DNA from 2 places in the Paenibacillus sp. FSL R7-0333 genome. Region 2 is predicted to be linked to the other one. Evidence: a T-box and tRNA genes for the amino acid it is inferred to sense, from the RefSeq annotation. Region 2 holds a T-box; the other holds one or more tRNA genes.
What was found. A T-box is a leader RNA that pairs with one kind of tRNA and senses whether it is charged. The one in region 2 lies ahead of MKY86_RS23935 (valine--tRNA ligase), so its partner is inferred to be a tRNA-Val.
Positions count from the first base shown of each region.

Region 1 (16,087 bases), 2.8 Mb from region 2:
ATCATGATCCGACGAAGCTGAACATTCATGTACGGCATCTGGGTATTACCGGTTACGAGACCGAGAACTGGCTCCGGCAGAAGTATAACATCGAAGTTGAACTCAGCGACATGTATAATATTCTTTGCCTGATTACCCCTGGAGATACTAAGGAATCTGTAGATAAGCTGCTTGCGGCGCTGCAGGTGCTCTCAGCGATCCATTACAGCAAGGGTGAGATCTATGAGCTTAAGGTACAGGTGCCGAATATTCCGCAGCTGGCCCTAATCCCGAGAGATGCCTTCTATGCGGATACGCAGCTGATTCCCTTCCGGGAGTCTGCCGGCTACATCATTGCAGAATTCATCTACGTCTATCCGCCGGGAATTCCTATTCTTCTCCCTGGAGAAGTTATTACCCAGGATAATATCGACTATATCATTGACCATGTAGAAATCGGATTGCCTGTCAAAGGACCCGAGGACCGCAGCATTACCAATATAAAAGTAATCGTCGAAGCAGAGCCGATCTCCTAAGGCTTGTCCTATAGCAGTGCGACATGCAAAACCCCGATACGTATAGAGTATCGGGGTTTTGCATGAATGCCTGAAATCTATTCTTGCTGGGCAAGCAGCTCGTTATAAGCTTCTTCAACAGCTTTCCATTCAGCTTCATCTTCAATGTTGTACAGAACCATTTCCTCGTCTTCTTCTTCCATACGAAGGATGATTCCGTCTGCTTCCGGATTCTCGCGCTCAAGCAGCAGGGCGTACAACTTCTCGCCTACGTCGAACGTTTCTACCAGTACCATTTCTACATCTTCGCCCTGCTCGTTCGTCAAGGTCAGCACAAACTCCTCGTGCTCATGGTCGTGATCATGTCCGCAACCGCATGCTTCACCATGTTCATGGCCATGCTCATGTTTGTGATCGCTCATTGTAATACCTCACTTTAATTGAATTATCCTACATTTGGTATCGTAACACGTAAGATAAGGACAGGTCAATTTGCAGGAGGGACTTAATTTTTGGATGAAGCCGTAACTACCTTCTCGGATACAAGAACGTAATCTCCGTTCTTCGACGCCTTCATGAAGAAGCCTACGCTATATTTGCCCGGTTCCTTGAAATCATAGGTGAACTCCGGTGTGGAGAACCAGAAATCCTCATTCTTGGAGCCGACGGCATCCTCGAGAATATCCTTCACATTCCCGGCAGGATCGGTGATTGCCACCTTCACGGCAGCGATGCTGTCCTTCAGGCTGTCCACCTGCGTCAGAATCTTCATCTTCAGCTTGCCTGTGTTGACATTGCCGAATACCGTGTCGCCTTTGAACAGGACGATATGAACATTCGGCTTGAGGATCGTCACTCTGCCTGAGCCGTCCCAGCTGACGACACCTCCGGCCTCCCTGGCGGGAATATAGGTCTTGCCGTCAATCAAATAGCCGCCGTCGGCTATTTCCTTTCCATTGCTCCATACTTTGATCTTCTGGTTCACAGCGTCCGCGAACAAATAGGAGCTTCCCATCATGAAAAACACAACCGTGCACAGAGCAATTTTTCTCCATCTCATTGTAAAGCCCCTCCAAATAATTCATGCTGTTAATGTATACTGCTAAGACTTCGACAAGTTGCGCAGAATTCAGGGATTTATTTCTTTTTGCAGAAGAAAAGAAAAACAAGCCCTTCAGCAACCGGTTTCGGCATGTACAGCAGACCCTAAACGAAGTATTTTCAGAGAAGCCGGAGTCCCCCTTAGCACATAGAAACGGCCGGACTTCAGCGCCTGTAAGACGCCTGTCCGGCCGTTCCCCCTGTTATCTATGCCCGGCTAAAATTGCGGAAGCTGATCCAGATTGTTCGTAGGATCTCCATCTGCATCGCCGCGGATATACATTTCGCCGTCTTTGCCCTTAAATACATTGACCCCTGCGATGCTGCCGGACTGAACCTCCTGAAGTGCCTGCTGATAATCCAGCACGCGTCCGGAGGAGGTCTGGAACCCGGTCAGGTCCCCGTCACCGTTACGTTTAGCGGCAATAAAGCCTTCCCGTTCTTGATTCATCACTTAGGATCGTCTCCTTCGCACTAGAATTAGCCAGCTACCCTGGCCCGATTCTAGCTTGTCCATAGCCGCGAAAGAGTATGTATCCGGCAGATTACAGGGCTTTACTCATTCTTACATGTAGAATCCCTGCATCATAGAAGGGCTCCTTGGAGATTACTTCATACCCGAGCTTGCTGTAAAATGGTTCTGCTTGACACTGGGCATCCAGAATGGAAGCCTGCAGACCCAGCTCACGTGCCCGCTCTTCCATAGCCAGCAGCAGAATACGTCCGCATCCCTTAGCGCGGAAGGCCTCCTGAACGGCAATCCGCTGCATCTTGGCAGTGTCCGCTTTATAATAGATCAGCCGGCCGGTTGCAGCCGGCTGCCCGCCCTCCATGAGCAGGAAATGATGCACATGCTCACTAATGGCATCATATTCATCGATCTCCTCTTCTACCGGCACCTTCTGTTCTTCCACAAACACCTTCTTGCGGATCTCCAGCGCCATTTGAAGCTGCTCCTCTGTAGTAACATGTACGATTTCCACTGCCATCTCCCTGGCTCCTCTCTATAGCTCCAATCAATATGGAGCATTATACAGAATTATTAATATCCTGTATAGAGCCTGAGAGCTTCAGGGCAAGGCCCTTGGACAGGGAACCTCCGACCACCTTATTTACGGAGTCTCATAGACCTCCTCGGGAATCGAGCGGTCATACACATCCCGCAGAACCGGCGAGGTCAGGCTATCCCGTGAATTCAGACTCCCGTCCAGTCCGGTCATCCTGTGAACATCCGTATATTCAGGAACCTGCTTACCTGCCGTACATCCGGCGATTCCCAGAAGGAGACATGCTCCAATCCATAAGAGACACACTCTTGCCAACCGCATTGTTGTTAACCTCCTCATCCTTCTCGGCTCTTAACAGCTTTGACGAATCGGGAGGTTCATAAACGAAGCTTTACAGATTTACATTGCCAACTACATGGACAAGATACATCATACCCCCAAGAACTCCGGCAAGGACAAAATACGCGGCCCCATATCTCCAGCGGGTAGCAGCCGGTACTTCATAGTACTTGTCATTGTCATATACCGTGAAGCTGATCTCACAGGTCATCTTCATCTGCAGGCTGGCATCCACATACAGCTGATCGAGCTGCACGACTTTGACTTTTCCGATCAGCGACTGCACCGGCATGGTCGTCGTTCCATAGTAATCCAGGTTATCCCAGCGTACGCCGACAAACTGCTGGCGGTTCAAATCACTGTAGGTGGTGAACGGCAGCTCCCGCTTATGCTCGGGGCCGGGGATCAGATATCCTTGCTCCTGCAGATCCCCGATGGGGATCAGGAAGCTTTTGAGCACAGTATGCATCTGATTCTTCGTCCGCCGGCTGATGTACTTCTTATACATATCATAAGCGAACATTACCCAGATGATGGAGAACAGGATGGATTTCAGATAAATAATTACAGCCAGGCCGCCAACGAGCCCTACCAGCCATAACCAGCGTGTTACCGCCGTGGCAATTCGCCCCCCATCCAGCGGATGGATCGGCAGCAGATTAATCAAGTTAAGCAAGAACCCGACGTATGCCAGCGAGTATAACAAAGGACTATGATAATAATAAGCCGCTCCGAATACTACAACCGCACCAATACTCCCGAGTATAGGGCCGCCAAAAGCGACATAAGCTTCCTGTCTGGCATCCAGCGGCTGCCGCTTCATCGTAATGAGTGCACCCATAAACGGAATAAACAGCGGCGCGCTCACCGGCAACCCAATCCGCTTGGCAGCGATCACATGGCCGATCTCATGAACGAACATTAAGGCAACGAAGCCCACCGCGAATTGCCATGGCGAGATCAGGGCATAAGCCCAGATGGATACCATCATGGAGATCAGCGGACCTGCGATTTTACCCAGCTTAAGCAGAGAGATAATGGCTTTTCCCTTAAGCAGCAGCAGTACTGCCCCACTCCCCAGCCACCCCCATGCGCCCGAGCTTTTTTTCTCCTGTTTGTTTTCCTGCAATAGTCTCAATCTCCTTTTGATCACTGTGTCGCTTCACTTCCAGGCCACGGATGAGGCACTCCTCTGCTTCCCGTTAGCCCTTACTCTCTACTGTCGCACAGGAGTGCAGTGGATTGCAAATAGACTTACGGTGTTGACAAATCTCCCGGCCTGCGTATATGATATCCAGTAATTAGGATAACCACAATAGCTGCGAAGAGAAAGAGTACCCTGGCAATTCTTCCACAGAGAGCTCCGGATGGTGAAAAGGAGCAAAGAAAACCCTCGGGAATATGGTCTCAGAGCTGCGCACCGAACCCCGGCATGAACGGGTCGTAGGCTGCGCCGGAACCCGCATCCGTTACCATGCTAGGGTATACCCGCTTTAATCTGCGGACGTACCTGAAGAGGTGGATGCCGCGAGGCATTGATGAATTTGGGTGGTAACACGTGAGCACAGGCTCTCGTCCCTTTAGGGGATGAGTGCCTTTTTTTGCGTCCACATAATTTAAGGAGGAGAGAAATATGACTAACATTTTTATTGGAGGGGCTTGGCCTTATGCCAACGGCTCCCTGCATCTGGGCAGACTCGCCAGCATTCTTCCGGGAGATATTCTGGCCCGCTACCACCGTGCTAAAGGTGATGCTGTGCTCTATGTATCCGGCAGTGACTGTCACGGTACCCCCGTTGCTGTACAGGCGGCGCAGGAGGGTGTATCGCCGGGTGAATTCGCCAGCAGGTATCATGAGGAGTTCGCCGATTGCTTCCGTGCCTTAGGCTTCACCTATGACTTGTATACCCGGACCGATCAGGCCCATCACCATAGTACGGTGCAGGAGCTGTTCCTTAAGCTGCTGGATCACGGATATCTGTACCAAAAACCCGGTCTCCAGTGCTATTGTGAGCAGGACCAGCGCTTCTTGCCGGACCGTTATGTCAATGGCCTCTGCCCGGTCTGCGGACAGCAGGCCCGGGGGGACCAATGCGATTACTGTTCAACGATTCTCGATCCGGTGGATCTGTTGGAGCGCACCTGTGCCCTCTGCGGCTCTACGCCTGTGCTGCGCTCTACTCAGCATTACTATCTGTCGCTGTCCAGCTTCCAGCAAGCACTCACAGAATATGCTGATTCCGCGCAGGGCTGGAGAGACAATGCCGTCCGTCTAACCCGCAGATATCTGCAGGAAGGCCTGCAGGACCGCGCAGCAACACGCGATCTGGACTGGGGCGTGGATGTTCCTGTTGACGGCTTCGCAGACAAAAAAATCTATGTCTGGATCGAAGCCGTTAGCGGCTATCTGTCTGCCAGCAAACAGTGGGCGGAGCAGACCGGAGGCCGCTGGGAGGAGTTCTGGTCCGTACCATCCGGGCAGGATAACGATGGACAGCCGCCTATAACCGCTTACTATGTGCACGGGAAGGACAATATTCCTTTTCACAGCCTGATCTGGCCCGCCATCCTGCTGGGAGCTGAGGAGCTGCATCTGCCGGACCGGATCTTCTCTTCGGAGTATCTGACCCTGGAAGGACAGAAATTCTCCACCAGCCGCAACTGGGCGGTCTGGGTGCCGGATATTCTCAGCCGGTATGACCCTGACTCGGTCCGTTATTTCCTGACTGCGAACGGCCCCGAGAAACGGGATGCCGACTTCTCCTGGAGAGAGTTCATCTACAGCCATAACAGCGAGCTGCTGGGCGCATTCGGCAATTTCGTCAACCGCAGCCTCGTATTCGTGAATAAGTTCTGGAAGGGCAGAGTTCCAGATGGAGTCTTGGACGAAGCATGGGTTAGCAGTCTGGAGCAGCTGTATAAGGAGGCAGGAAGGTTAATTGAAGCCGGACATTTCAAGGAAGCCCTGGAGTTCATCTTCTCGCATATCCGCCAGGCCAACAAGTATTTCGATCAGCAGCAGCCATGGCTCCAGATCAAGCATGATCCTGCGGCCGGGGCTAACACGCTGTACACCTGTGTTCAGATTATTGCCAATCTGTCTAACCTGCTGAACCCGTTCCTCCCCTTCTCCTGCGAGAAGATTAGAGGCTTCCTGTCCATAGAACAGCCTGTATGGCATCCGGTATCCGTCCTTGCAGAGCAGCCTATATCGGAGCTTGAATTACTGTTTGAGCGGATAGATGTAGAGCGCATAGAGGAGGAAATAGAGCGGATGAAAGACAAAAGCGTCCTGCCTCTCATACCGCTCACGAGAGCAAGCGGCGAAAGCAGGAACGCTCCAGGGGCTTAATATTGATGAATACACAGCGGCTGTCCGCTCTGTGTGATAACTTAGTTCTGGCCGGGGTAACGTGCTCCGGCTGCAATACCTTGCGGGGATATCCGTTCAATCCGGGCGAGATCCTCTGCCGTCAATGTAACCTGAAGCGCTCCGAGGTTCTCTTGTACCCGCTCCAGCCGCTTGGTGCCGGGAATCGGCACGATCTGCTCCCCTTGTGCAAGAAGCCAGGCCAGCGCAAGCTGTGCCGGGGCGCAGCCCTTCTCGGCTGCCATCTGCCCGATCAGCGAGACGACCTCCAGGTTCCGGATGAAGTTCTCTCCCTGGAACCGCGGGTAATGGCGGCGGTAATCATCCTCCGGCAGATCCTCGAAGCTCTTGATCTGTCCAGTCAGAAAACCGCGGCCCAGCGGGCTATAAGGAACGAAGCCGATGCCCAGCTCCTTGACCAGCGGCAGAATCTCATCCTCCACCTCCCGGCTCCAGAGCGAATACTCTGTCTGCAGGGCGGTCAACGGATGCACCGCATGTGCCCGGCGGATCAGTTCAGGCGAAGCCTCGGATAAGCCGATATAGCGGATCTTCCCTTCCTTGACGAGGTCAGCCAGGGTGCCGGCGGTTTCCTCAATAGGGATGTTCGGATCGGGACGGTGCTGATAGTACAGATCGATATAATCTGTGCCGAGTTGATAGAGGCTGGCATCTACGGATTTTTTGATATAGGCCGGGTCTCCCTTGGGTCCCTGAGTATGCGTAATGCCGAATTTGGTCGCAATCACAGCCCGATCTCTCCGGCCCTTAAGCGCCCGCCCGAGAAGCCGTTCATTGCCGCCGAAGCGCTGCTGCTCGAAGGCTCCATAGATATCCGCTGTGTCCAGCAGAGTTACGCCCAAATCAAGCGCGCCATGAATGGTTCGTACAGACTCTTCATTATCCGGCATCATCATCGTTCCGAGTCCCAGAGCCGATACGATCAGCCCTTCGTTCCCAAGTGTTCTTGTGTGCATATGGTTGCCTCCTCTTGTCCCTGTAATAGATCTTATGAACATGACCTTATTTTAACCGTCCTGCCGTGGAGCAGCCACAGTACGTTCATGCTAGTAAGATCATTACCAGGGAGCAGCAGACCAGTAAGATATGCGCCTTCAGGTGATCCTCTACTACGTTATGACAGGGGTATAGATACAAATATGCAGACCCGGGTGATCCGCCAGATTCGCCATCGAATTGATATCGTAGACTACAGGCTGACTGGTACCAAGACTCTCTATGACCACACGGTTAACCTTTTTGCCCAGTATATTGTGCTGCTTCCACATCTCAGCGAAATCCGCACTGTCCTCCAAGAGCTGATCGACCATTTCCTTGTACCAGGGATCGTGCAGGTTCATGTCATAATAGGTTCTGTACACCCCTACTGAATAGAGAGCGAACTCCTCCCAATTCAGCATCCGGCGGCGCAGCTCCAGATCCAGGAACAGAAGACGCATCATAATGCGCTCTGAAGTATGCAGACTGCCGAAATCACTTAGCACTTCACTCGCTTTATCATTCCAGGCCAGTACCTCAGACCGCTCATTCGTAATAAAAGACGGATAAGTCAATTGGCGGATAATATCCCGCCACTGCGGATTCAGCTCCGGACTGGCTGTATCTATAGAAGCAAGTGTATCCGGCAAGCCCGGATTCCATAGCTCGAACAGATGCTTGCGCTCATCTGCCGACAACCGCAGCGCCTGACTGAGACTCTCCATGACCTCTCTGGAGGCGGTAACCTCCCTGCCTTGCTCCAGCCAAGTATAATAGGTGCTGCTGAGACCAGCCAGAACCGCAACCTCCTCCCGACGCAGCCCTGGTGTTCTGCGCTGACTGTTCGTTTCCTTGATCCCTACAGCTTCAGGCTGCAGACGTTCCCGGCGTGATCTCAGGTAGTCGCCAAGACGCCTAAACCTTGTAATCTCGTAACTCATGAGCTGGGCCTCCTTTCCGCATTACAATTGATTCACAGGTACTTCACATGTTCACATACTCTCGCATATAGCGTGGGGTAAATCCCCGGGTATGTCACCGCCTGCGGCAGCTCGCTGAAGCTTCGAAGCTCCGCCATTTCGTACGGGGGCAAATTTCCGAACCTTTTGACATCTGCATAATACAACATCCCGTAGCTCTCTGCCAGTTCACTACTTCTGACAGAATAGATGCATAACGGATGCAGCTCGTATTCTTCAGCGCCTGTCTCTTCATACAACTCTCTTACCGCAGCTTCCCCGGGACTCTCGCCCGCCTCAATATGCCCGCCGGCAAATTCCCATGTAGACCGCTCACGGTGCCGCACCAGTACCCAATCGTTCCCTTGCTTCATAAAAATCACTACATACTTGAGACTCACCCCAGGGCACTCCGCTTCATGCAATGTTACGATCATGATAGAATTCCACCTTTTATGTTGGTTAAGGAACTTCCTTGCAACTGCCATTATTGTAGTATTGTATGGATTGGGTGTCGTTGGTTTTTGTCACTGCGGCGGTGTGACAGGGTCGTGCTTAACGGTATCATCTATGCGTATTAAAAAATCTCTTGCCATTCCCTCACGTCCTGTGTTATTATAAATTTCGTTGCAGGACGGTAGCTCAGCGGGAGAGCACTATCTTGACAGGGTAGGGGTCATGGGTTCGAACCCCATCCGTCCTATAAATGGAAAGCCTTAAAGAAACGAAGCCGATCATATGATCGGCTTCGTTTTTCGTTGTTATCATTGCAGCAGTTTTAAATTTTGAATTCCATTGCCCCATTGCCAAGAGCTTTCTAGCAGTTTCTCTTTTTTCTCATCGGTTCATTCATGGTCAGTGTCTACCCATTTGTGATTTCAAGCTTAAAACTTCTTGCTCTGAGAGGCCTGAGGCTCTAACAATAATTGAGGTTTCCACTCCAAGAGCAAGAAGTTCACGCACCATTGTCTCTGCCTTTTTTCGCTCACCTTCTGCTCGTCCCTCTGCTCGCCCCTCAGCAATACCCTCAGCTCGTCCCTCAGCTCGCCCCTCAGCCTTAGCACCGTTCATTCGTGACGCCTCATCCCGCAAATACTTCATCCGCGCATCATATTCCATACGTGTAGCGGCATCCTGACTCAGGAACTCCAGCGTATCCATTGCTTTTTTCAACATCGGTTCATTCATGGTCAGCACCTCCCAATTTGGTTGTTCAACACCCTTCAGGAATAACAGCCAGTTGATCAGACCACCAGTTAATGGAACGGCCTGCTCCTCAAGCTTTGTTAATTCCATCACATGAATCTCCAGATCGTTGTTCAACTGAATTCCGGTGTGATCTTCCCGAAGATGAAACACATTATGATGGCGGTCATTAGGAAGACAGGAATAGTTCAGTATATTAATCGTCACACACTTCTTCAATTGACTGTAATCGTCGCCTTTTTGAATTTGGTGGTAATACATCTCGCTCCAGTAGAACAGTGTCCGCTTCTCCATATTGTATGGATTGAACAGCTGCATTTCGATGTTGATCCGTTTGCCCTCAGCCGTCTTGGCCTTGATGTCCAGAATAGACTGTTTATCCGCTGGAGCATCCTTATCAGTGTACGGATTCATTAATACAATCTCTGTCAGCGGGGGTTCGCCTGCCTCCATAAAGGTACTGTTGAGGAAGGCCAGCAGGACATCCTTGTTATTCTCACTGCCGAAAATTTTCTTGAAGATAAAGTCATTCCGTGCGTCGAGTAGTTCCACGATTATCACTCCAATCATATACATTGATTATATCATGGCAGAACTACTCGTTGTAGAAAAAGCCAGCCTTTGGGGCCCCATATACTGCTATTCTGTCCCCAAGACTCAAAGAAACATACTAGCACATGCTTGATCGTCAGCCCTCCCCCTTTTACCTTAACGTGATCGCCATTCGCTTATCCACCAATACGACGGCGTCTGCTTCACCCTTACCGTTGAACATGGCTGAAATCACATATATTTTCGTGTCATCTTCCGCTTTCGCCACCCACTCTTTCTCCTGCAAATATCGCTTGTTGGTGGCATCGTAAGCATAATCCAGGTTGCGCTCCATCTCCTTCAGATATTGATCGCCATAGATTTGTTTGAAGTCATCCTTAGACATGCCAATTTTAAAACCGCCAGTGGTTTCATATGTATCTTTCGATTCCTCTGCCAGAGTAATCCCTGCCACTTTATCCTCCCGGTACATAATCCTCACGCCAGAGCTATACATGACTGAATTCGCAATATCCTTATCCTCCCCCTTACCCAATACCTCTTCCGCTTCTGCACGGCTCATTCCATACTCAACAACGGCTTTATGATCGTTCACCTTTTGGATGGCTAAGTCTTTAGTGGTTACCCCGTCTTTGGAATCCCCACAAGCTGTCAATACGAACAAGAACAATACTACCAGTAACGTTTTTCTCATAATACCCTCCAGATGTTTTTATCTAAAGTTTACCTTGTTAGGAGGAATACGAAACAGTTGCATCCCTGACAGGACTGACGTAAGCCTCTTTTTTGCATGGTCGCAGACCAGTTATTTATCAAAACCTGAGATCGCCACCAAGCAAAGTGCCCTTCTTTATGAAGATTTGTTGAAACGGTCCTGAATCGATCTTAACTTCCTCCCTTACATTCTATATAATAGAGACAGCTTACACACGGAAAGGACTGAACTATGCGCAGATATCAATAGTTGTACCTCACCAATACCAGATATATTTAATGGAGGTAACTTATTGATGATTACTGAATTACGTACTGAGAGATTAGTGTTACGACAAATGAGCACCGCCGATTCAGCCAGCCTGTTCCCGATCTGGTCCGATCCTGAAGTCACCCGGTTCATGAATATCAGCAGCTTCACGGATGAGAGTCAGGCCGTGGAAATGATTGAGCTGCTGGGTAAGTTAGCCACCGAGAATCAGGCGATCCGCTATTCCATCACGGAAGCAGAATCCGGCCGGATTATCGGCTCCTGTGGTTTCAATGCGCTGGACTATGACAATGCCAAAACAGAGATCGGTTATGACCTTAGCCGCGAGTGCTGGGGAAAAGGATATGTGCCTGAAGCCCTTCGCGCACTAATTGATTATGCGTTCGATACACTGGGCTTCAATAGAATTGAAGCAAAGGTCGAGCCTGCTAATATCAATTCTATTAAGGTACTGCAGAAATTAAACTTTTCGCTGGAAGGAATATTGAGACAGAGTGAGCGGTCCAAAGGAACATTCATTGATCTGTGTATGTATTCCAGATTAGCTACAGATTAAGCTGACATGAATACAGGCTGACCCGGGCGCTACAAAATGAACTGCGCTGGGTCAGCCTTATTTTATATACAAACCTCCAAAAAAATAAGCTACCACTGGGGCAGCTCCACTACTTGAATATCCGATGCGGATGTTTTTACGTATTTGAGAATTTCTTTATAGCCCTTCTCTGACAGAAAACACTTTTGCTCGACTCCTCTGTGGTCTTCCCCAAAATAAGCAATATGAAACGTCTTATCCAGCTGGATAATATTAGAAACCTGAATTAACGTGTTTCTATCTGCTAGAACGAAATGATATCCTGAACTGGCCAGGGTATTAAGCCAATATTTCAGCGTACCTACTGTATAAAAGGTCTGATCGTACGTATGGACAATGATCCGATAGATAGTCCGTTCAAATTCCATAAACGTTATTTTTGCAATATCGAGTGAGAATACACCAGTGTTTCCCTCTGTGTCTCTAGTAACAGATATCGTGCTCAAAGGGATCAACTCCAATGTTATTTAAGTAACTCTTCAGGAACCTCCGGTTGATTAATGTATAATACACTTGCTGTAACCAACACGATAAGGGCAGCCAAGGCGGACAAACCAGAAGCAAGCTTATACACTACTTTGCGCTGCAAAGCTCTCATTGTCAGATGTTCACCTCCCTTCTAGCTATAATCAGACTGATGGATTGTGCCAAAAAGCTGGCTGCGATAACAGATGAGCCTATAACGATATTGGCAGCTACCAGCAGTAACGCCACGATTCTCAGCTTAGGCCAGTGCCGCCTCGGAATCCGGGTCTGTCGTTCAATCCCAATGGGCGCCAGCCACAGAACTATTAACAGACTCGCTGCATTCAATAACATAACGTAGAAGGAGCTAAGCTCCACGAAGGACAGTACTGTGAACAAGCTTACCGTAAACAAGACACAGGCTATACCAGACTTTAGATGGACCCCGCCCGACACCTGACGTAATACGGCAAAGGAGATCAGAATCTGCAGAGCTTCACTTGTCCTGCCTGTCAAAAGGGATACTACCAGCGTCAGCCCAATAATAAACACCACATTAAGCACTACGCTAATAGCAAATTTCAGGACAGCGTAGGATGCCGGGTGCTCAGGTACGATATTTTTAATCGTAAATGCCAGCTTGCCGGACATGAATTCAAGCATCTTCCCGCTCCCTCCGGGTGGAATAATATAGAAGGAATACAGTCATCACCAGGAAAATCAAGGCATTTAGCAGAATATCATTATAGTAGAGTAGCACTGAAATCCCTATTACGAAGCCGAAAATCAGCAGAGACAGCAGGATATCTTCTATCTTAAAGCGGAGTTTATCCAAGTCGAACGTGAAGCCCTTGCCTTTGCGGTACAGAAGCCCAAAAATACCGAACACCGCTGCCGCAGTCGCTACCTGCAGAAAATATCCGTTCGCGGTACTACCAATATTCGATATAGATCCGAACATGAGCAGGGTGAGCAGCGTCTGAATCCCGGCAAAAATAGCAAATCCTGATATTGTTGCGATGATGGATAGAATGAGCGGCATCCTCACCACCGCAGCGAAAAAGAAGATAAAAATCAAGATTAAAACAAGTGGTGCAACATTCGACATGCCCAGTTCGTTGCGTAACAGATAGCTTTGCAGATTGTTCAGCAAGATGACAAATAAAGCCTGCCAGATGTACCATCTCCACTTGAATCTATAGAGAGACATAATCAGATAATAGAGCGCAAGCGTCTCTATCGTTGAGAAAAACATAAATCCTACAGGTTCCCACGACAAACCATAACACCGCCTGACTAATTTTCGTTCACAAGATTAATTATATATCCCCGCCGCACCTGACGTATACTACTTAATTACAAAATTCGACACTTTTTGCTCAGTCACGAAAAACATCCGTTGGCCGCTCTGAATCGAGCCTCAACGGATGTTCCTCTGGGTACAGCAGCTTGGCTGTCCGTATTAAATTTCAGACCAAATGACGTTAACCTCCACAGTTCCCTCCTGGGACGCAAGCGGACCGCCAATGATTGACCAGCTCTGCTTATCGTCCTTAGTGTTGCCTTGAATAATCAGGTTCTTGGGATCGATAGTCTTCACGGACTGATCGCCCAGCTTGGAAGCTAGATAATCATCATAGAGCTTCGTTACCGATTCCATACTATCCGTTGTTCTAAAAATCAGCAATGCCGTCTTCTTACCCTCATTCTCCTCCGCATTCGAAAGAATAGTCTCTGTTACATTCTCCGGCATCGGGAAGTCCTCCGGCAGATATTTCGGCAGGTCCGCAGATCCAGCAGCCGTCTCGTTGCTTCCGGCCGTCGCCTCAGGGGTCTGTTCAGGCTCTGTCGTTGGTGCTGGAGTCTGTTCGGCCTCTGTTGTCGGCGCTGGAGTCTGCACAGTCTCTGTTGCCGGTGCAGTGGTCTGCATCGATTCGGTGGACGGCTTATCCTCAGCATTACCGCAGGCACTGAGGGCCAATAGGGACAACGTCAAGGATAAGGACATTATTAGCTTTTTGGTGTACATCTTCTCACTCCTCGTCAATTCATTGAAAGTTACATGGCCAGTTAGATTCACAGGCTTACCGGATAGTACCCATTTTCTTTTTCCTCAAAACAACGAATAAACAAAAAGAAGCCCGGAAGCCAAGGCTCCCGGGTCATTCGTGAATGATGTATAAGTTCAGAATTTATTTAAAATACGATGTCGTAAGCGGAACGAAGACCGAGGTTCCATCCTTCACATCTCCGTTGACATACAGGCTGCTTACTCCGGCAATATCCACTTCGATGGTAGTAAGCCCGCTGGCCGGGTCAATGGTCTGCTTCTTCAACACAGTATTGGTGTCGCTGTCTTGTACCGCGAAGTCTTTAATCTCTCCGCCGATCGCGGCTACCTGGAGATAAAGCTTCTGATATTTTTTGTTCGGGTGGAGCATGAATGAAGTGCCGCGGTCACCACTGGCGTTATCGAAGAAGACATCCTTGTAATCCTTGTCCTTGAAGACCGTCTTGCCCGGATCTTTGGTGTGATACATGTCATCAAAACCTGTAGCGATTGGTACGCCCGCTGTCTGCTCTCCCAGAGATATGGTGTTGGTTGCAGCATCGAACTTAACGGTAACTCCCAGCAGATCGGATACGGAACGGACCGGCAGATACGTTGTATCCTTATAGGAAATTGGGGCAACCACCGCACCGCTGCCATTCTTAAGCTGTACGGGCTGGCCGTTCATCTTGAATTTGATGCTTGGATTGAGATATGCCTTGATCTCCTGCAGGTTGGCTCCGGCGTACACACCTGTGCCCATTCCTCCAAGTACGGCAAATGCAGTCAGTGCAGCAGTCATCTTCTTCTTCATTCGATCATACTCCTCTCCATTTATAACAAATTTGAATATTCCTTATTGGGAGTATAATAAATCCTGCCATCAGATGCAATCATTCAGAAATCATCTCTCCGGTGAGCCGCTTCGTAACGTTCGCGTATCTCCAGATTTTTGGAGTGATTGTACAAATCCAGCGCAATGATTCCCCTACGGGCAAGCTTCACCACCAGCACAAATAAATATATCCCCATTCCCAGACAAGTCAACCATAGTAAAAGAGCAAAAATACTGAACCCTCCAGCGAGCAAGGACCCAAAACCTGTCATATACACAGCTTACATCCCCCATTCAAAATGATATAAGATCTATATCCTAATCATAACAAGTTTGGCACGTTTGTGTAAGGAATGCAAAGTAAATAGCCTATTCAGCCCTATACTTACCCGTGATTTCAATCAAATTACCATCTGGATCTTCCAGCATGAAACAGTAATATGGACGCACAACATTAATATAGAAAATCTCTGAGACTGAACCAATATTCAGTGATTTTATTCTCTCGTACTCTGCATTCAAATCGGTAACGTTGAAGTTAAGGATTGCATTATTTCCATACCGCAGCCCGCCCTCCTCCTTGTAATTCAAATAGGCTTCATTGAAATGATCCGACACATCGCTGCTATTCCTTATCAGTTCCTTATCAAATTCGGGATTCCACAGGGCAAGGGTATTCCCACAGTGGAATTCTACCCAGCGCTCCGGCTTTCTGGATTCCGCTCTCCTATTTAATAATGCTTCGTAAAAGGTAATCGAACCTTTCATATCCCGAACGACTAGATACGTACAACCCAGTTGCATAGGAATGCATCTCCTCATCTTTAGTAGACTTATTCTTCATAAAAAACACTATAACAAACATATGTTCCTATAAATATGAGAATTTATACATCTCGCGGGCAAAAACTTTCAAACTAAAATCTTCCGGCAAACGATTGACCTCCAGCCCGGTTTATTTTACAATAAACTCATAAACGCGCGTTTACATTAGAGGGGGTACATTATGCGAAGCGAAGATATTGCCAAGCTAGCCGGGGTTTCGCGAAGCACCGTATCCCGTGTGATCAACAACTATTCCAATGTCCCTGAAGAGACCCGGGCCAAGGTGCTGAAGGTGATTGAACAGC
Region 1 covers NZ_JBBOBZ010000001.1:2,876,321-2,892,407, reverse strand. Annotated here, with positions in the region: gene MKY86_RS11850 (aminotransferase class I/II-fold pyridoxal phosphate-dependent enzyme) at 1-515, shown strand, start outside; gene MKY86_RS11845 (DUF1292 domain-containing protein) at 593-916, opposite strand; gene MKY86_RS11840 (copper amine oxidase) at 1,000-1,554, opposite strand; gene MKY86_RS11835 (DUF3892 domain-containing protein) at 1,813-2,049, opposite strand; gene MKY86_RS11830 (GNAT family N-acetyltransferase) at 2,141-2,584, opposite strand; gene MKY86_RS11825 (hypothetical protein) at 2,708-2,923, opposite strand; gene MKY86_RS11820 (site-2 protease family protein) at 2,994-4,070, opposite strand; gene metG (methionine--tRNA ligase) at 4,575-6,293, shown strand; gene MKY86_RS11810 (aldo/keto reductase) at 6,335-7,288, opposite strand; gene MKY86_RS11805 (helix-turn-helix transcriptional regulator) at 7,442-8,251, opposite strand; gene MKY86_RS11800 (NUDIX hydrolase) at 8,284-8,706, opposite strand; tRNA gene MKY86_RS11795 (tRNA-Val) at 8,901-8,972, shown strand; gene MKY86_RS11790 (Rpn family recombination-promoting nuclease/putative transposase) at 9,125-10,045, opposite strand; gene MKY86_RS11785 (hypothetical protein) at 10,179-10,721, opposite strand; gene MKY86_RS11780 (GNAT family N-acetyltransferase) at 11,038-11,568, shown strand; gene MKY86_RS11775 (LytTR family transcriptional regulator DNA-binding domain-containing protein) at 11,658-12,053, opposite strand; gene MKY86_RS34145 (cyclic lactone autoinducer peptide) at 12,071-12,205, opposite strand; gene MKY86_RS11770 (accessory gene regulator ArgB-like protein) at 12,208-12,735, opposite strand; gene MKY86_RS11765 (hypothetical protein) at 12,728-13,351, opposite strand; gene MKY86_RS11760 (hypothetical protein) at 13,535-14,101, opposite strand; gene MKY86_RS11755 (stalk domain-containing protein) at 14,265-14,936, opposite strand; gene MKY86_RS11750 (hypothetical protein) at 15,020-15,154, opposite strand; gene MKY86_RS11745 (VOC family protein) at 15,327-15,761, opposite strand; gene MKY86_RS11740 (LacI family DNA-binding transcriptional regulator) at 15,964-16,087, shown strand, end outside.
Region 1: it has a tRNA-Val gene. The T-box ahead of MKY86_RS23935 (valine--tRNA ligase) is inferred to sense a tRNA for this amino acid. The anticodon was not compared.

Region 2 (16,087 bases):
TATAGAGGGAACGAAGAAGCGCTCTGCGGTAGCTGACCGTACGCTCTACTTCATACACTGTAAGTGACGGAAGTCCCTCCGGCGTCCCTGTCTTCCGGGGATTGGCATAGGTGATGAGCTCCACCTCATATTTGCCCTGCAGAAGCTTCAGAATATTGCCTGTTCTCAGCTTGCCCCCGCTATCCTGCGGATATGGATTCTCTGCGGAAATGAATAGCAACGGTTCCTTCATGGCCTCTTCTCCTACTCTCCAATGATCAATTCGCCCTGGACTGCCCGGGACATCTAGGATCTATTACCCAAGTTCGGGTGCTTGACCACGCAGTTCCTTCCCCGCTGCCGAGCTGGCGCTCAATCCTGCGATTCTATAGGGAATATAGTAACTTCGTATGCAAAAAAAACGGCCCTACACTCCCTATTAAAGGAATGTGGAGCCGTTTCTGTAATCAATGCGATGCTATCTTACCGGTTCTTCAGGCTGTCTGCCAGTGCATAACCGACCTTCCAGATATCGCCTGCACCCATGGTGATGACCAGATCACCGGGAGCAATCCGGTTCTGCAGATCTGCCAGCACAGCTTCCTTCGTCGGCAGATGCCGCGCACCGGCGTTGCTGTTCTGTACGATCAGCTCTACCAGCTTGGCGGAGGTGACGCCCTCAATCTGCTTCTCACCCGCAGGGGAGTAGATATCGGTAATAATCACTTCGTCCGCCTCGCTGAACGCACGGCTGAACGCATCCAGCAGGAAGAAGGTACGCGTGTAGCGCTGCGGCTGGAACACGGCGATAATGCGTTTGCCGGTTGCCTTGGCGGCGCTGATCGTAGCCTGAATCTCTGTGGGATGATGAGCATAATCATCAATGACGAGAATCTCGTCAACCTCGCCCAGCACCTGGAAGCGCCGTTTGGCGCCGTGGAACTTCACAATCGCAGCCGCAATGGCTTCAAAGGCAATGCCCGATTTCAGGCAGGAAATCACTGCCGCCATAGAGTTATACAGATTGTATTGTCCCGGAATAGAGAGCTCAATCCGGCCTAACACCTCAGCTCCATGGTTCATCGTATAGGATACCTGCCGGTCGCCGAGAACAATATCAGTCGCTGTATAATCAGCCGTCTCTGATTCGATCCCATAGCTGATCACTGTACCTTTTACCTTAGGCAGCAGGGATTTCAGATTCTCATCATCCGCACATACGATAGCTGTCCCGTCCTCGCGCAGCTGATTCATGAACTGAACATAAGCATCCTTCAGCTTGCCGAAGTCGCCGCCGTAGTTCTCCAGATGGTCAGCTTCTATGTTCGTAACGATTCCCAGCCAAGGATGGTATTGCAGGAACGAGCCGTCACTCTCATCGGCTTCTGCCACGACGAATTCCCCTTGTCCCGCTTTGGCATTCGTGCCGACATTCATAATCTCCCCGCCGATAATGTAGGTAGGGTCCACGCCGCAGTCTTCCATCACCAGAGCAATCATGGAAGAGGTGGTAGTCTTGCCGTGCGCTCCTGCCACCGCAACGCCCTTGCGTTCATTCAGCAGCCGGGCCAGCATCTGCGAGCGGTGCAGAATCGGAATTTTCAAACGCTCCGCTTCCACCCATTCCACATTATCCGCGGCAAGCGCCGTGGAATAGACGACCAGATCCGCGCCTTTTACCTGCTCCGCCGTATGCCCGATGAAGACCTTGGCACCTTTGGCAATCAATTTCTCCGTTAACTCCTGGGCAGCTACGTCAGAGCCTGTAACTGTATATCCCATCTCCAGCATCACCCGGGCAATCGCGCTCATACCATAGCCGCCGATCCCTATAAAATGCACACGTTCAGTAGTATCCAACAGTTCGTCACCAGCCTTTTTCAGAATCGGGTTGCCGTAAAAGCGTACTGCGCACATCAGAAATCAAATACAGCGTTCCGGACACAACTGCAAGGTCATCGTCCGCTGTGATCGTCTGCAGCTTCTGCAGCGCTTGGCCCCAATTACGTTCTACTATGATTTCCAAGTTTTCCTTGGCATATTTACTCCGCAGACTTTCTGCGATCGCCTGCAGATCTTCCGCGTCCATTTTCTTACGGAAATCCGGTTCGGTCAGGATGAGCGTATCCACTATAGGCAGTATATGCTTGAGATACGACTCGTGATGCTTATTTGCCAGCATCCCCATGAGCAAATTTAATTTACCGTAAGGCTGGAACTGTGGAAGGCTCTTCGCAAGGCTCTCAGCCCCTTCCGGATTGTGCGCGCCGTCCAGAATAATTCTGGGCGAGACGCTCACTTCCTCCAGTCTTCCGGCCCAGAATGTGCCCCGGAAGCCCTCCAGCACATCCTCGTCCTCCAGCATGAAGGCCATATACTGCCTCAGCACCTCAAGCGTCATCATGGCCCCGGCCGCATTCTCCAGCTGGTGCTCGCCTTTCATAGCAATATCCAGCTCAAGCCCGCGGAATGGCCCATTGAAGGTAAAGTGCTGGCAGCCGTCTCTCTGCTCAACATTACTATAGCTGAAATCTTCTCCCGCTAAATAGAGTGTCGAACGGGTAGCCGCCGCTTTGGCCTTCAATACAGCTACAGCCTCGGGCTGGCTCACACAGCTGACTACAGGAACGCCCGGCTTAATAATCCCGGCTTTCTCGCCGGCAATCAGCGTAAGCGTATCTCCCAGCACATCGGTATGGTCATGTCCCACATTGGTAATGACCGACACAACCGGAGTAACGATATTCGTTACATCCAGCCTTCCCCCAAGCCCCGTCTCCCATACGACTACATCGGGATAACAGACTTCGCCGTAATAGAGAATCGCGAGCGCCGTCGCCACCTCGAACATGGTCGGTGAGCCCAGCTCAGTGCCCGCAATCTCCTCTACCAGCGGGCGCAGCTGATTGGCAAGCGCAAGCAGCGTCTCCTCAGGAATATCCGTCCCGTTGTACTGGAACCGGTTCGTGAACTTCGTGATATAAGGAGAGGTGAAGGTCCCCACCGAATATCCGCTCTGAATAAGGGCCGAGGTCAAAAAGGCGCAGGTTGAGCCCTTGCCGTTGGTCCCCGCCACATGAATGAACTTAAGCTTCCGGTGCGGATGTCCGAGCTTCTCCATTAGCAGCTCTATCCGCTCCAGACCCGGCCGGATTCCAAAAGGAATCAGGCTGTTGATCCAGTCTACAGCTTCTGTATAAGAACTTAAGGGAGCGGCAGCGCCGCTCCGGGTGATCTCTTCCATGTCTGTTATCCTCTCAGTTCTGCAATACGGGCCAGCACCTTCTCGCGTCTGTCGGAATAATCCGCCTGCTTCGCCCGTTCCTCTTCGATGACTTTCGCCGGAGCTTTGGCCACAAAGCCCTGATTACTGAGCTTCTTCTCCACACGCTCCACTTCGCTGTTCAGGGTCTGAACTTCTTTTTCGAGACGAATAATCTCCTGATCGATATCAATCAGACCGGACAGCGGCAGAAGCAGCTCCGCTCCGGTAACCACGGCGGACATCATTTTATCCGGCGTCTGCGGCGCAAGGCCTGCTTCGAAGGAAGAGGTGTTGCAGAAGCGCCCGATGTAATTGTCGTTGCGGGAAATAATGTCCAGGGTGTCCTGGCTGCCGGCCTTGATAATCAGCTCGACCTTCTTGCTCATTGGCGCATTTACTTCCGCACGGATCCCGCGAACGGCCCGGATAATATCCATCAGCAGGTTCATCTCTGATACTGCCTGCGGATTCTCAAGCGCCGCATCGTACTTCGGCCACTCGGCCAAGGTGATGGATTCGCCCTGATGCGGCAGATGCTGCCAGATTTCCTCTGTAATGAACGGCATGAACGGGTGAATCAGCCGCAGTGTGCGGTCCAGCACGTAAGCCAGAACAGACTGAGTCTTGGCCTTGGCAGCTGCGTCCGCTCCGTATAACGAGAGCTTGGCGAATTCGATATACCAGTCACACAGATCATCCCAGATGAAGTTGTAGAGCAGGCGCCCGGTCTCGCCGAACTCGTACGAGTCAATTAGACGCGTAATATCGCGGGAAGTTTCGTTCAGGCGGTGCAGAATCCAGCGGTCCGCTGTGCCAAGCTCACCTGTAATGTCAATATCTTCAAAGGCTACGCCTTCCAGATTCATCAGCGCGAACCGGGAGGCATTCCAGATCTTGTTGGCAAAATTACGCGCCTGCTCTACCTTTTCCATACGGAACCGCAGATCCTGGCCCGCTGTGCTGCCGGTAGTAATCATATAGCGCATGGCGTCAGCGCCGTACTGCTCGATAACATCCAGCGGATCAATACCGTTGCCCAGAGACTTGGACATCTTGCGTCCTTCGGCATCGCGTACGAGTCCGTGCATCAGCACATCGGAGAACGGCTTCTGGCCAGTGAATTCCATGGCTGAGAAAATCATGCGCGCTACCCAGAAGTAGATGATATCGTAGCCGGTAACCAGTACATTGTTCGGATAGTAACGCTGATAGTCGCTGCTGTCCTGATCAGGCCAGCCTAAGGTAGCGAACGGCCAGAGGTTCGAGCTGAACCAGGTATCCAGAACATCCTCATCCTGCTTCAGGTCGGACAGCCCGCTGATGCGGCGTGCTTCTTCTTCATCATGTGCAACTACAAGCTCCCCGGTGGATTCAGAGTACCAGGCCGGAATACGGTGGCCCCACCACAATTGGCGGGAGATACACCAGTCGCGGACATTCTCGATCCAGTTCAGGTACGTCTTCTCGAAGCGGTCCGGCACGAAGTGGACCCCGTCACCGTCCTTCTGTGCAGCGATGGCTGCTTCTGCCAGCGGCTGCATTTTGACGAACCACTGGGTGGACAGATAAGGCTCTACTACGGCCCCGGAACGCTCACTGTGCCCAACCTGGTGTACATGATCCTCAATGGAGATCAGCACGCCTTGCTCCTTCAGGTCGGCTACGATGGCCTTACGGCAGTCGCTGCGGTCCATTCCCTGGTAAGCGCCCGCTTCCTCATTCATCACTCCGCCTTCATCCATTACGTTGATCTGCGGAAGGTTATGGCGGACTCCCATCTCGAAGTCGTTCGGATCATGCGCCGGTGTAATTTTAACTGCACCGCTGCCGAAATCCTTATCTACGTATTCATCGGCAATAACCGGAATCTCACGTAAGGTAACCGGCAGAATCAGCGTCTTACCGATCAGATCCTTATAGCGCTCATCCTCCGGATGTACCGCTACCGCTGTATCGCCCAGCATCGTCTCGGGCCGCGTGGTAGCCACCGTGATATGGCCGCTGCCATCCTTCAGCGGATAACGCAGATGGTACAGATGCCCGTTCACTTCCTTGTATTCAACCTCGATATCCGATAGCGCTGTACGGGCAGCCGGGTCCCAGTTAATAATCCGCTTGCCGCGATAGATCAGGCCCTTCTGGTACAGCTCCACAAATACCTTGCTTACCGCCTTCTTCATTCCATCATCAAAGGTAAAGCGTTCGCGGGAGTAATCGAGGGACAGGCCCATCTTGGCCCACTGGTCATGAATTGTCTCTGCATATTGGTCTTTCCAGGCCCACACCTGCTCCAGGAACTTCTCGCGTCCCAGATCATGGCGGGAGATTCCCTGCTGGCGCAGCTTCTGCTCTACCTTGGTCTGTGTAGCAATCCCTGCATGGTCCGTACCCGGCAGCCACAGGGTATCATATCCCTGCATCCGCTTGGTGCGGATCAGCACATCCTGAAGCGTGAAATCCAGCGCATGTCCGATATGCAGCATTCCTGTTACATTCGGCGGCGGAATCACGATGCTGTAAGGCTCCGCATCCGGCCGCTTGCCGGCTTCGAAGAAGCCCTTCTCCATCCAGTACGCATACCATTTCTTCTCTGCCGCTCCCGGATCATATGTAGTCGGCATGTCGCTCTGCTTGTGATTAGCTGAAGCGGTAGCTTCTGCCGCTTCCTGCCCGTTCGGCAGCTCTGCTGCTGCATTGTTGTTATCAGCCATTGTGAACCCTCCACTGTTAAATGTATTGAGTAGCTAGCGGTTTCTGAGAATACAAAAAGGCCCTTCGTCTCAAAGGACGAAAGGCCATTCTTTCGCGGTACCACCTTTGTTTCGCGCCAATAAAAAATAAACCACTGCCTTAAGTTCCCTTACAGGTTCCTGAAGCTTAGCGCGACACTCATGCAGGGTAACGGCTGCAACCGGCCGCATCCTAACCCGTCTTCATGATGAAGACAAGCTCAGAAGGGCAACTCCGGGGCGACTTCGGGGGCTGCATCCTGCGGGAATTCACACCAATGATAATCCCGCTCTCTGAAGGGCTGACCGCCTACTCTTCCCGTTCCCAGTCTTTATGCTAGTTATTACTTAGTTCAATAATACATTCAGTGTTATCCCTAGTCAACCAGCATATACACAAAGGGCGCGAAGCAGACGTACATTGATGCCTACTCCCCGCTCCAGATCACTTGAACCACATTGAAGCCCTGATGGCTGCCCGTTCCGGGAGCGCCATCCAGCGTAACAGAGAATGTGCTTCCGGCATCAATAATCGAGAAGGCTGAGGCGGAGACTTCCTCAGACTTGGAGGTAGCTCCTTTTTGCACAAAATAGTCCTTGTACGTATTGCCGAGCGTCTCCAGGCTCTGCTTCGTACGGTAGCTGAAGGTTGCGGACGGCTTACCGGTCGCCGAGCCTTCAATCAGATCAAATATCTTCGCGTCCGCCGGAAGCGGGAAATCCGCCGGCAGGCTCTTCGGCCGCTTCACAGAATCTGCTGGTGTTCCAGTGGACGAGCCTCCGGAGGAGACAGCCGGAGCTGCAGCATCACCGATGATGACCCGGCTGGTTGCAGCATCGTAAGTAACAGCAGTGTTCAGCGCTTCGCCGATGGAGCGTACAGGCAGATAAGTGATGCCGTTGTAGGTAATCGGGGCGAGGGTTTTGCCATTGCCGTCTTTGGGCGTGTACGCCTGGCCGTTCACGACGATCCCGATTTTGTTGTTCAGGAGCGCCTTGATCTCCTGCAGATTACTGGCGGCGTAGACACCGGCCGAGACTGTGAGCGTCAAGCTTAGTGCGGCCGCAGTGGCTGCCACTTTTCTCTTCATGTGAGTTATCATCCTTCCAGAAGTAGTGTACCAGCGCATAGCTGCCTGAATGTGTAATGTATGTAGGCCGGTAGTGACTATTACCCCCGGCTGAACGGTTTGTAAACCAGAAGCGGATTTCACAAAGAAACAGGAACAGCCCCATCCGTAAGGCAAGGGCTGTTCCTGTTAAGCCTGAATTCTCCGCACACCGTCAATCTCAAGGAATGTATAATACCTGTCCTTCTTCTACAATCTGACCGGACAGCCGGTTATACATAGTCAGCTCCCGGGTGCTTAGCTGGTATTTCTCGGCTATGGTATCCAGCGTCTCTTCCCGCTGCACGATACAGAGCCGTACCTTGCGGAACAGCTCTGTCCCGCCCATCCCGCCGATGAACCGGCTCTTCCACGCTGTATCATTGCCTGCCTCAGGAACAGCCTGCGCTACAGAGTCTATATTGCCCGAAAGCAGCTCCTCCTGCTCTCTGTTGGCGCGGCTTGCGCTGAGCAGCGAGGAGAAGGTGAGCGGCTCCTGCTCGGCGGCTCCCGGTTCTTTTTTGCTGCCAAGGGCAACCTTGAGATCCTGCTTCTCCTCCTGGGGAGACAAAGATTCCGCAGACAGGAAGACTTCATTGTCTGTGGCCTGGATCTCTTCTGCCGCCTCCCCTCCTTCGTTCCCTTCAAACAGCGCAGCAGCATCGTTGGCAGCGGAGGTAAGCACCGGCTCCGGCTGCGACACGGCATGAAGCTTCGCATTGCCCCAATGATCCACAGTGTTCAAGGCAGCGGTGCCTGTCTGAAGCGTGGTGTCCTCCTGAACCGAGCCGTTCACAGCCGCTGGTGCCGTCTTCTCTCTGGAGGTGAGGAAGTGAGCGGAGGCCTTATCAGCCGCCGGCTTGCTGCCTGCCGAAGAAGCCGTATCCAGGCTATGGGTCCTTACTCTGGGTTCCTTGTCCTTCAGGGGTGTGGAGAGATAGGCTGCGGGCTGGCTGTAAGAAGTATCTTCCGCGTACAGCGGCTCAGCTGCTGCCTCAGCCGGACCAGCGGAGTTCTGATCTTCCGCAGAGCCCTCTGCAGTCCCTTCGCCATAGGTCCAGAGCGAATTTTCATACAGGGTGTCATTCTCCGGATTGCGGATTTGCTCCTCAGCCGCCCTGCTGTCTCCTGCCTCCGGCGAATACGCTACCGTGTATTCCTCCTGCTGCCAGGCCGGCTGTACATCTGCACTTCCGATTCCGCGCAGCGAGAGCACTCCGGTAATGTTGACGGTTCGCATCGTCAGCAGATCAATATCGAAATTCTCGATCTCCACCCCTATGTCATCAAGTGAGCTGACCCGGGTCAGCGGAACAGTGATTTCAACAGGAATTGCATGCTCCAGACGCTGTGTAAGGTCATCCTCCCCCCGGTAGAGTCCGGTGAGCAGCAGCTGTCCGTGCAGCTCGGCACGGTCCTCCCGCTGGATGACCTGGATGTCGGGAACCAGCTCGACTTCCTCCAGCTCTGCTATTCCCGGAAGCTCTTCCGAAAGGTGAATGCGTTCATAAATATCAAACCGCAAGCCATGGGACTGGTCAAACACGGGAAATGTCCTCCTTCTTGGCATAATCTATCCCTGAGACAAGCCCAGAGTATAAGCCCAAAATGTTACTCCCCACATGTATATGCTTCAATCAGGCAGGCATGACAACTTTGCCGCTTCAATTGCGGACAGCGCCTATCCCAGGGGAGGAAGGGCCGTACGTGCATCAGGAATAGAGTAGTGCTGCGGAAGCTTGACACGCATCGTTACGGCAAGCGGATTCCCCGGATCACACTGGTTAAGCACATCTGCCGGATGAAAAGCTGCCGGCAGCGCACCCGCGCCCGGTTCTTCCTCAAACCGGAGATGATCCGGAATTCCCGGCCGGCCCGCCCGCAGATTGACCGCTCTCTGGTATACATGCAGCGTACCCGCAGCCATGACATCCAGCGAACGGGTCTGCTCTGCCCAGTGCTTAGCCTGGAGGCCGGTGCGTCTTCTCAGCTCCTCATCCCCCAGCAGCTGCTCCATCTGCAGGGCGAGCTGAGCGGCATCTCCGGGAGGAACAATCCAGCCCGTCTCTCCCTGCCGGACCATCTCCGGCATGCCTGCGGTTCCGGCGACAATCGGCGCGATCCCGGCAAGCTGCGCTTCTGTAACCGAGAAGGGCTGCGTATCCTGGAGTGAGGGCTGCACATAGATGTCGGCAGCCCGGAGTGCAGCCGGAATATTGTTCAATTTCCCGGTGAAATGGACCTTCCCCGCGATACCCAGCAGGCGGGCCTGCTCCATGAGCTCCTCCAGGAGGCTGCCGATTCCGGCCACCGCACAGATCCACTGCTGACAGCGCTGCTGTAGAATGCCTAGCGCCTCTATCAGCACATGGACGCCTTTGATATATTCAAGACGTCCGGCATACATGATTACAGGGATTCCTTCTGCAAATTGAAGCGGCGGCGTCTCTGCGGCCCGGGCTGCATATTGATGCAGGTCCAGCCCGTACGGCAAGGTATGAATACGATCCGGGCTGACCCCCAGGCTCTGCGTAAGCTGTCCGATCCACTCCGAAGAGACCAGAATCTGGTCAGCCGCCTGGGCACCCAATGTCTCAAGCCTGCGGAAATAGCTCCAGATCGGCCGCTGCTCATAGGCCTCCCGGGTCAGTCCGGGCTCAAGCCCCTTGTACTCATAGTAGGTCTCCTTGGTCAATGCCCCATGAACACTTGCGACCAGCGGAACAGGACGGCGCATGATCCGCCGTATTGCATATGAGGCTATAGGGTCCTGGGCATGAATGACATCATATTCCTCCAGCCCCAGCACAGCGGCGCCGCCCTCGAATACGTAACGCCCCAGCTCAAAGCTGAAGATGCCATGCTCCAGATGCAGCGAGGGGAACCGGCCGATATCAAGCTGGGGGAGCAGCAGCGAATAGAACGCTTTTTTATCAAAAAACTCCGTCCGGTTGAGCAAATACAATGTATTGTTCTCCACATGGCTGCCCATCAGTGTAACGGAATGGCCCTGCTCGCCCAGCTTGTCGGCCAGTTGCTTCATATACGTCCAAATTCCGCCCATATTGGTAAGGCCCCAGTAGGTGACCAGCAATATCTTCATGCATTCCTCTCCCCGGCTATAGATGTATTTAGGTGCAGGAGCAGTCTGCTCCACCCTAATCAGAATAGTATATGTAGGCTGCGGGCAGGCGGAAAGGGATATATGATCATTCCCTGCAAATTTCAAAAATATCTTTTAATCAAGAATCATCTTTTCGGGTATAATCGGTATAAATCCTGAAAGGAAATTTCCGACATGTCAAAAGCGAGGGTATTTGACCTTTTCCTATTTGTCGCATCCCTGGCTATAGCCTTCATTCCCGCGCATGCTGTAGTCCTGGACGCTACCTATATAAAAGCATTACTGCTATACACTATCTTCTCCAGCATCTACTTCCAATTGCGGATTGTGACCCGGAGCGGGAATTCTACAATCGATTATGCCATCAGCTATACCTCCTCCTTCGGGATTTTTGCCGGTCCGCTCGGCACGCTCCTGTTCGAGACTGTATACCGGTTCATCGTATATTTCTATAAAAAGAAAACAAAAACCGCCGATCCCGGAGAGTTCCTGGATACCTTCTACAATATCGGTTCGTTCACACTGGGCGGCTCTGCGGCGTACTATCTGTATACGGCACTCTCTCCCCTGGCGGACAAGCTTCCGCTCGGATACTGGCTGCTGTTCCTGCTCGTGGTCTGCGTTACCACCCTGCTGTCCTCCACCTTCCTTGTGCTGACCTTTGCCTTGTCGGGAGATATCAAGACACGCCGGGAAGCGAGGAACCTGCTGCTGCGGAGCCGGAATCTGCTGGACTTCAGCAAGGTGGCTCTTAGTAACGCTCTGCTGCTGCGGCTGCTGCAAATGGAGAAATGGGAGATGCTGATCGCCCTGTTCCTGCTCAACTATGTAGTCAGTATCTCGTTCTATTCCAAATCGCAGAGTGCCCAGCACAAGTATGAACGCGACAAATTCGAGCAGATGGCTTACCGCGACTTCCTGACCGGCACCTACAACCGGGCGCATATGGACAAGATGATGAAGGAGCTGAACCAGAGCGGGGAGTATATCGGGATTGTAGTGGCGGATATCGACCGGTTCAAAAAAATCAATGACAGCTACAACCACGCCGTTGGTGACCGGGTCATTGTTCATTTTGCCAAGACGCTGCAGAAGCATCTGCAGGAGCAGGATGTTCTGTTCCGCAGCGGCGGGGAAGAGTTCACGCTCTTCCTAAGGGACAAGACCTTCGAGGAGTGCAGGACGCAGATTCAGGAAATTCTGGACAGCCTTCACGGTCACACCGTAAGTGCAGAATTCGAGGAGCAGATCATCCGCGTGCCCTATTCGGCATCCTTCGGACTCTTTTACTATAAGGCAGACCCGGACCAGAAGACCTCTATGGAAAAAGGGTACGTCTACGCCGACCAGCTCCTGCTGGAGTCCAAGAAGCTTGGCCGCAACCGTCTGTCTTACCGGAACGATGTGCAGCCTTGACACTCGTTTCCGCGCAGAGGGGGACGGCCTATGAGGGCGTGGCAGAACCCGCCGAATGTATACTGTTTTTGGCATACATTTGGCCCGTGCGCCTGCGCGGCAGCACATTGTATGCTGTTTTTGGCATACATTTGGTCCGTGCGCCTGCGCGGGAGCACATTGTATGCTGTTTTTGGCATACATTTGGTCCGTGCGCCTGCGCGGGAGCACATTGTATGCTGTTTTTGGCATACATTCGGCCCGTGCGCCTGCGCGGCAGCACATTGTATGCTGTTTTTGGCATACATTCGGCCCGTGCGCCTGCGCGGCAGCACATGTATGCTGTTTTTGGCATACATTTGGCCCGTGCGCCTGTGCGGCAGCACATGTATGCTGTTTTTGGCATACATTTGGCCCGTGCGCCTGCGCGGCAGCACATGTATGCTGTTTTTGGCATACATTCGGGCCGTGCGCCTGTGCGGCAGCACATGTATGCTGTTTTTGGCATACAGCCCAGCTTCCGGCGGAGCAGAAACGGCTCCTCATCATAATATCCCTAATAAGAACAAGAGCCGCTCTCCGGCAACCGGAAGAGCGGCTCTTGGTGTTCCTGATGCAGGCTGCTACAGTTCAGCAGCCTTGAAGGTATCTCCACCGGCAATCGTGCCGGAGTTAAAACCCTTGTAGAACCAGCGCTTGCGCTGTTCAGACGTTCCGTGCGTGAAGCTGTCGGGCACCACATATCCCTGCGCCCGCTTCTGGATCGTATCATCCCCGACTGCGCTTGCTGCCGTCAGAGCCTCATCCAAGTCTCCCTCCTCCAGCAGATTCTCGCCCTGGACATGATGCGCCCACACTCCGGCATAATAATCGGCCTGCAGCTCGAAGCGGACCTGAACCTTGTTGAATTCAGTCTCGCTGAGGCGCTGGCGCTCTGAATTCAGTTGCTCGGAAGCGCCCAGCAGCGTCTGCACATGGTGGCCCACCTCGTGGGCAATCACATACGCCATGGCGAAGTCGCCCGGCGCCTTGAACTGCTGCTGCAGCTCATCATAGAAGCTGAGGTCGATATACAGCTTGGCGTCTCCCGGACAATAGAACGGGCCGACGGCCGAGCTCGCGGTTCCGCAGGCAGAATTCACGCTGCCGCTGTAGAGCACAAGCGTCGGGTCCTGATAAGTCATCCCCTGCTCCTTGAAGATATCGGACCAGACATCCTCGGTATCGGCCAGCACCACGGATACGAACTCGGATAACTCCTTCTCCTGGGCGCTCTGTTCATAAGGGACACTTGAGTTCGTGCCCGAGCCTGTTGAGGTCAAATTCCCCATAATATCGCCGATATTCCCTCCGCTCAGCAGCGTAACAATCACTATAATTACAATCCCGCTGATTCCGCCGCCGATCAGCTTGCCCCCGCCTCCACCGCCGCGGCCTCTGCGGTCCTCCACATTAGAACTGCCTCTTCTGCCCTGCCATTTCATGGCCTTCCCCCCAGTTATGAATACTCGCGAATGCAGATATCTTTGTACTTATTAGTGTTATACCCATAATTGCAGGGGTGCCACTCTCTTGAACAGCGAAGCCGGTCTGTCGACAAATGGAAACAGCATAGCAAAACCCCTCCACAGCCGCAGCCATGAAGGGGTTAACATCGTTTAAATGATGGAACAGCTGTTTATTTTGCAGCTTTGGCCGCGCTTAGAATGGCTTTCAGGTAACCCTGGGTATCCACCAGAGTTGCACCGCTTACAGCATCAACGACTTGCTCTTTTGTTTTTTTAGTCAGTGTAGCTTCAAGGGATTTAATCGTTTTGCCAGTTGCAAATTTCTCGATAGCCGCCAGGTTCTTGTCATAGGCTACTGTCGATTTGGCTTCTTCCGTCATGTGCTCGCTGTAATATTTGGCGTTGGTCTTTTTGGAGGCCAGCACCATATTCGGATCTTTGTAATTCTTGCCGAAGTCCTTGTCCGAGTTCGGTACGCCAGTAGCTACATCGCTACCCAGGAACTGATAATCATCCAGCGAAGCCGCAACGATTACGCCATTCTGGACTACAGCAACCGCAACGGTGAAGCATTTGGTGCCATGGGCAGCCGCTTCCACCCGGCCTACCTTAAGCGGTGCGCTCGCTGCCGAAGTGACATTGTTCAGGGCGCCGCTGTTCCCTACCCCGACAAGTGCCAACGAGATGCCGGCCACGAGCATTAACTTAGTAACTTTTTTCACAAATATTCCCCCAGTTCATCAAATAGACTGCGCTTACATACTATTTTTATCAATATATTGGAAGCCCGTCAGTTACAAATGTTACTGGAAATCTGCAAATATCTGGATTGTAAATGCGCAGAGGGAAATTAAAGGGGATATTTGGAGACCAAGCTGCCAAAATAGCAGTCAGCCTCCATAGATTAGCTACAATTCTCTTTAACCGTCACCTTGTCATTCGTGATTATTACCTTGGAATATCCGGATAAAGTCTCGGTGTAGGAGCATACTCCGATGGTTTTGGGAACGTCCGGTTCTCTCGGGTCTGAATACTTCAGATAAATTCCGCCTTCACCGCTTAAGGTCAGCCGGGGCTTAATTTTTAATGTTTTTCCGCTTTTGAGTATCTTGCCAACTTCGTCTGCTGACGCCTCCGCTGCTGCGCCGGTTACCACTCCTGTCTCCTGAATACTCAGCTCAAAGTCCGATTGATTGTCTACCGTCACCCGGAAGCTCTGAAGCTGGGCAACCAGACCCAGTACACCGTAGTTGTTGTTCAGTTGCACAACCACCATTATTCCGGCGGCAATCACCAGGGTCGAGGCGGCTAAGATTCCTAACACTCTGCGATTCCATCTCAATCTCACAGCCAGATCATCTCCTCATATTAGTAAGACGGGCTTGAGCGCGGAAATGTATCAGAGGACACGTGGGCTAACTGGTGGCTACAATGAAATAAGAGGAAAAAGGGCAACTGTTCACCAGTAAATCTACGAATATCCGGAAACAGTTGGCAAAACAACACTTATATAAGCTGAAAATAAACATTATAGGACATATTGAGAAAATTAGATGCCCTAAATCCACTTAACGTTCCCCTGGGAGAGTAATGATGCGTAAATTAAATAACATAAATCCACTTATTGTTCGATGTTTCGGCTGGAGGAGGTCGCACTGAACAACAACTAAAAAGCCGAGCCGCAATCCTCCAGATATCAGAGAAACGCGGCCCGGCTGGGCATGGCTTACATTGACTTATCTTAACTTCACAGAGCCGATTGACTAATGGCCTACTCCTGAGCTGTGCCACCGATTTGCTCGCGCAGGCGACGCATATCCTCCGGCCAGGGATCAGATACCTCGATCTTGCTTCGGGTCCAGGGGTGGGCGAAAATCAGCTTCTCGCCATGCAGTGCCTGGCGGTCGGAACTCTCCTGCTTCACCTTGACTCCCGGCTTGGAAGGTGGAGCCGGCGGCTGCTTGCCGTGGACGTGCAGACCAGGGGTGAGGCCTGCCTTCTCCTGCTCTTCGAACCAGGCCGTAATGGCAGACTTCACCTGACCAGGCTCCGAACGAAGGGGCTGCTTCTCCTTAAGGCTGTTGCCGGAAGGAATACCCGCAGTATGCCAGCCCGGTCCGCCGTAGAGGTCATCCCCGAAGAGCGGATGCCCCGCATGGCTGAGGTGGACACGAATCTGGTGCGTGCGGCCCGTCTCCAGCTGCAGCTTCACTACGGTTCCGCCGGGCAGGGCTTCACGCCCTACAATCCGTGTTACCGCCGCTTGCCCTCCAGGGGATACCCGTCTGCGCGCCGCATGATGGCGGTCACGGCCGATGGGGGCATCGATCACCGTAAGCTCAGGCGGCACTGTGCCTTCAACAATCGCCGCGTACAGGCGGGATACGTTCTTCTCACGCATCTCTTCATCCAGCACAAGCTGGGCATATTCGTTCTTCGCATACAGCACGGGTCCGGTAGTATCCTTGTCCAGCCGGTGGATATGACGGACGGCAATGCCTCCGCCGGAAGCCGCATAATGCGCAGCTACGATATGATCCAGCGTTACCTCCGTGCCGCTGCCATCCGGATGAAGCGCCATGCCCGCAGGCTTGTGGACCACCAGGCAGAAGTCGTCCTCGAACAGCACCTCAGCCGCAGCTTCCTGCCACACAGGCTCTATTCCCGCTTCCCTGTGAGGAAAAAGAGCCAGCCGCAGCCGGTCGCCCCTCCACTGGATGCCATCCTCGCGGCGCAGCCGGGCGTGCAGCTTCTCCGGCATTCCGGCTGCGCCCAGCAGCCAGGCATCGATGGCTGCCACTCTGTCGGCAGCCCCCGTAATGACCCGGCCAGGCATGGCTTCCAGCCATTCCCCGCGCCGGGTCCATTTGCCGCCGCCCGCGAAGCCGGCGGCGGTACCCGATGGGTCTGCGCCTGCACGGCGGGCAACGCCCTCCATTTCTGCGCGTTGCCCGCCGGACCGGTCCTCCGGTCCAGCC
Region 2 covers NZ_JBBOBZ010000001.1:5,659,078-5,675,164, forward strand. Annotated here, with positions in the region: gene MKY86_RS23920 (glycosyltransferase family 4 protein) at 1-232, opposite strand, end outside; gene murC (UDP-N-acetylmuramate--L-alanine ligase) at 463-1,839, opposite strand; gene MKY86_RS23930 (bifunctional folylpolyglutamate synthase/dihydrofolate synthase) at 1,847-3,223, opposite strand; gene MKY86_RS23935 (valine--tRNA ligase) at 3,229-5,865, opposite strand; T-box leader at 6,025-6,309, opposite strand; gene MKY86_RS23940 (stalk domain-containing protein) at 6,402-7,064, opposite strand; gene MKY86_RS23945 (LysM peptidoglycan-binding domain-containing protein) at 7,264-8,628, opposite strand; gene MKY86_RS23950 (glycosyltransferase family 4 protein) at 8,764-10,185, opposite strand; gene MKY86_RS23955 (GGDEF domain-containing protein) at 10,381-11,622, shown strand; gene ypfJ (KPN_02809 family neutral zinc metallopeptidase) at 12,225-13,085, opposite strand; gene MKY86_RS23965 (hypothetical protein) at 13,280-13,831, opposite strand; gene MKY86_RS23970 (hypothetical protein) at 14,014-14,457, opposite strand; partial or broken gene MKY86_RS23975 (RluA family pseudouridine synthase) at 15,226-15,945, opposite strand.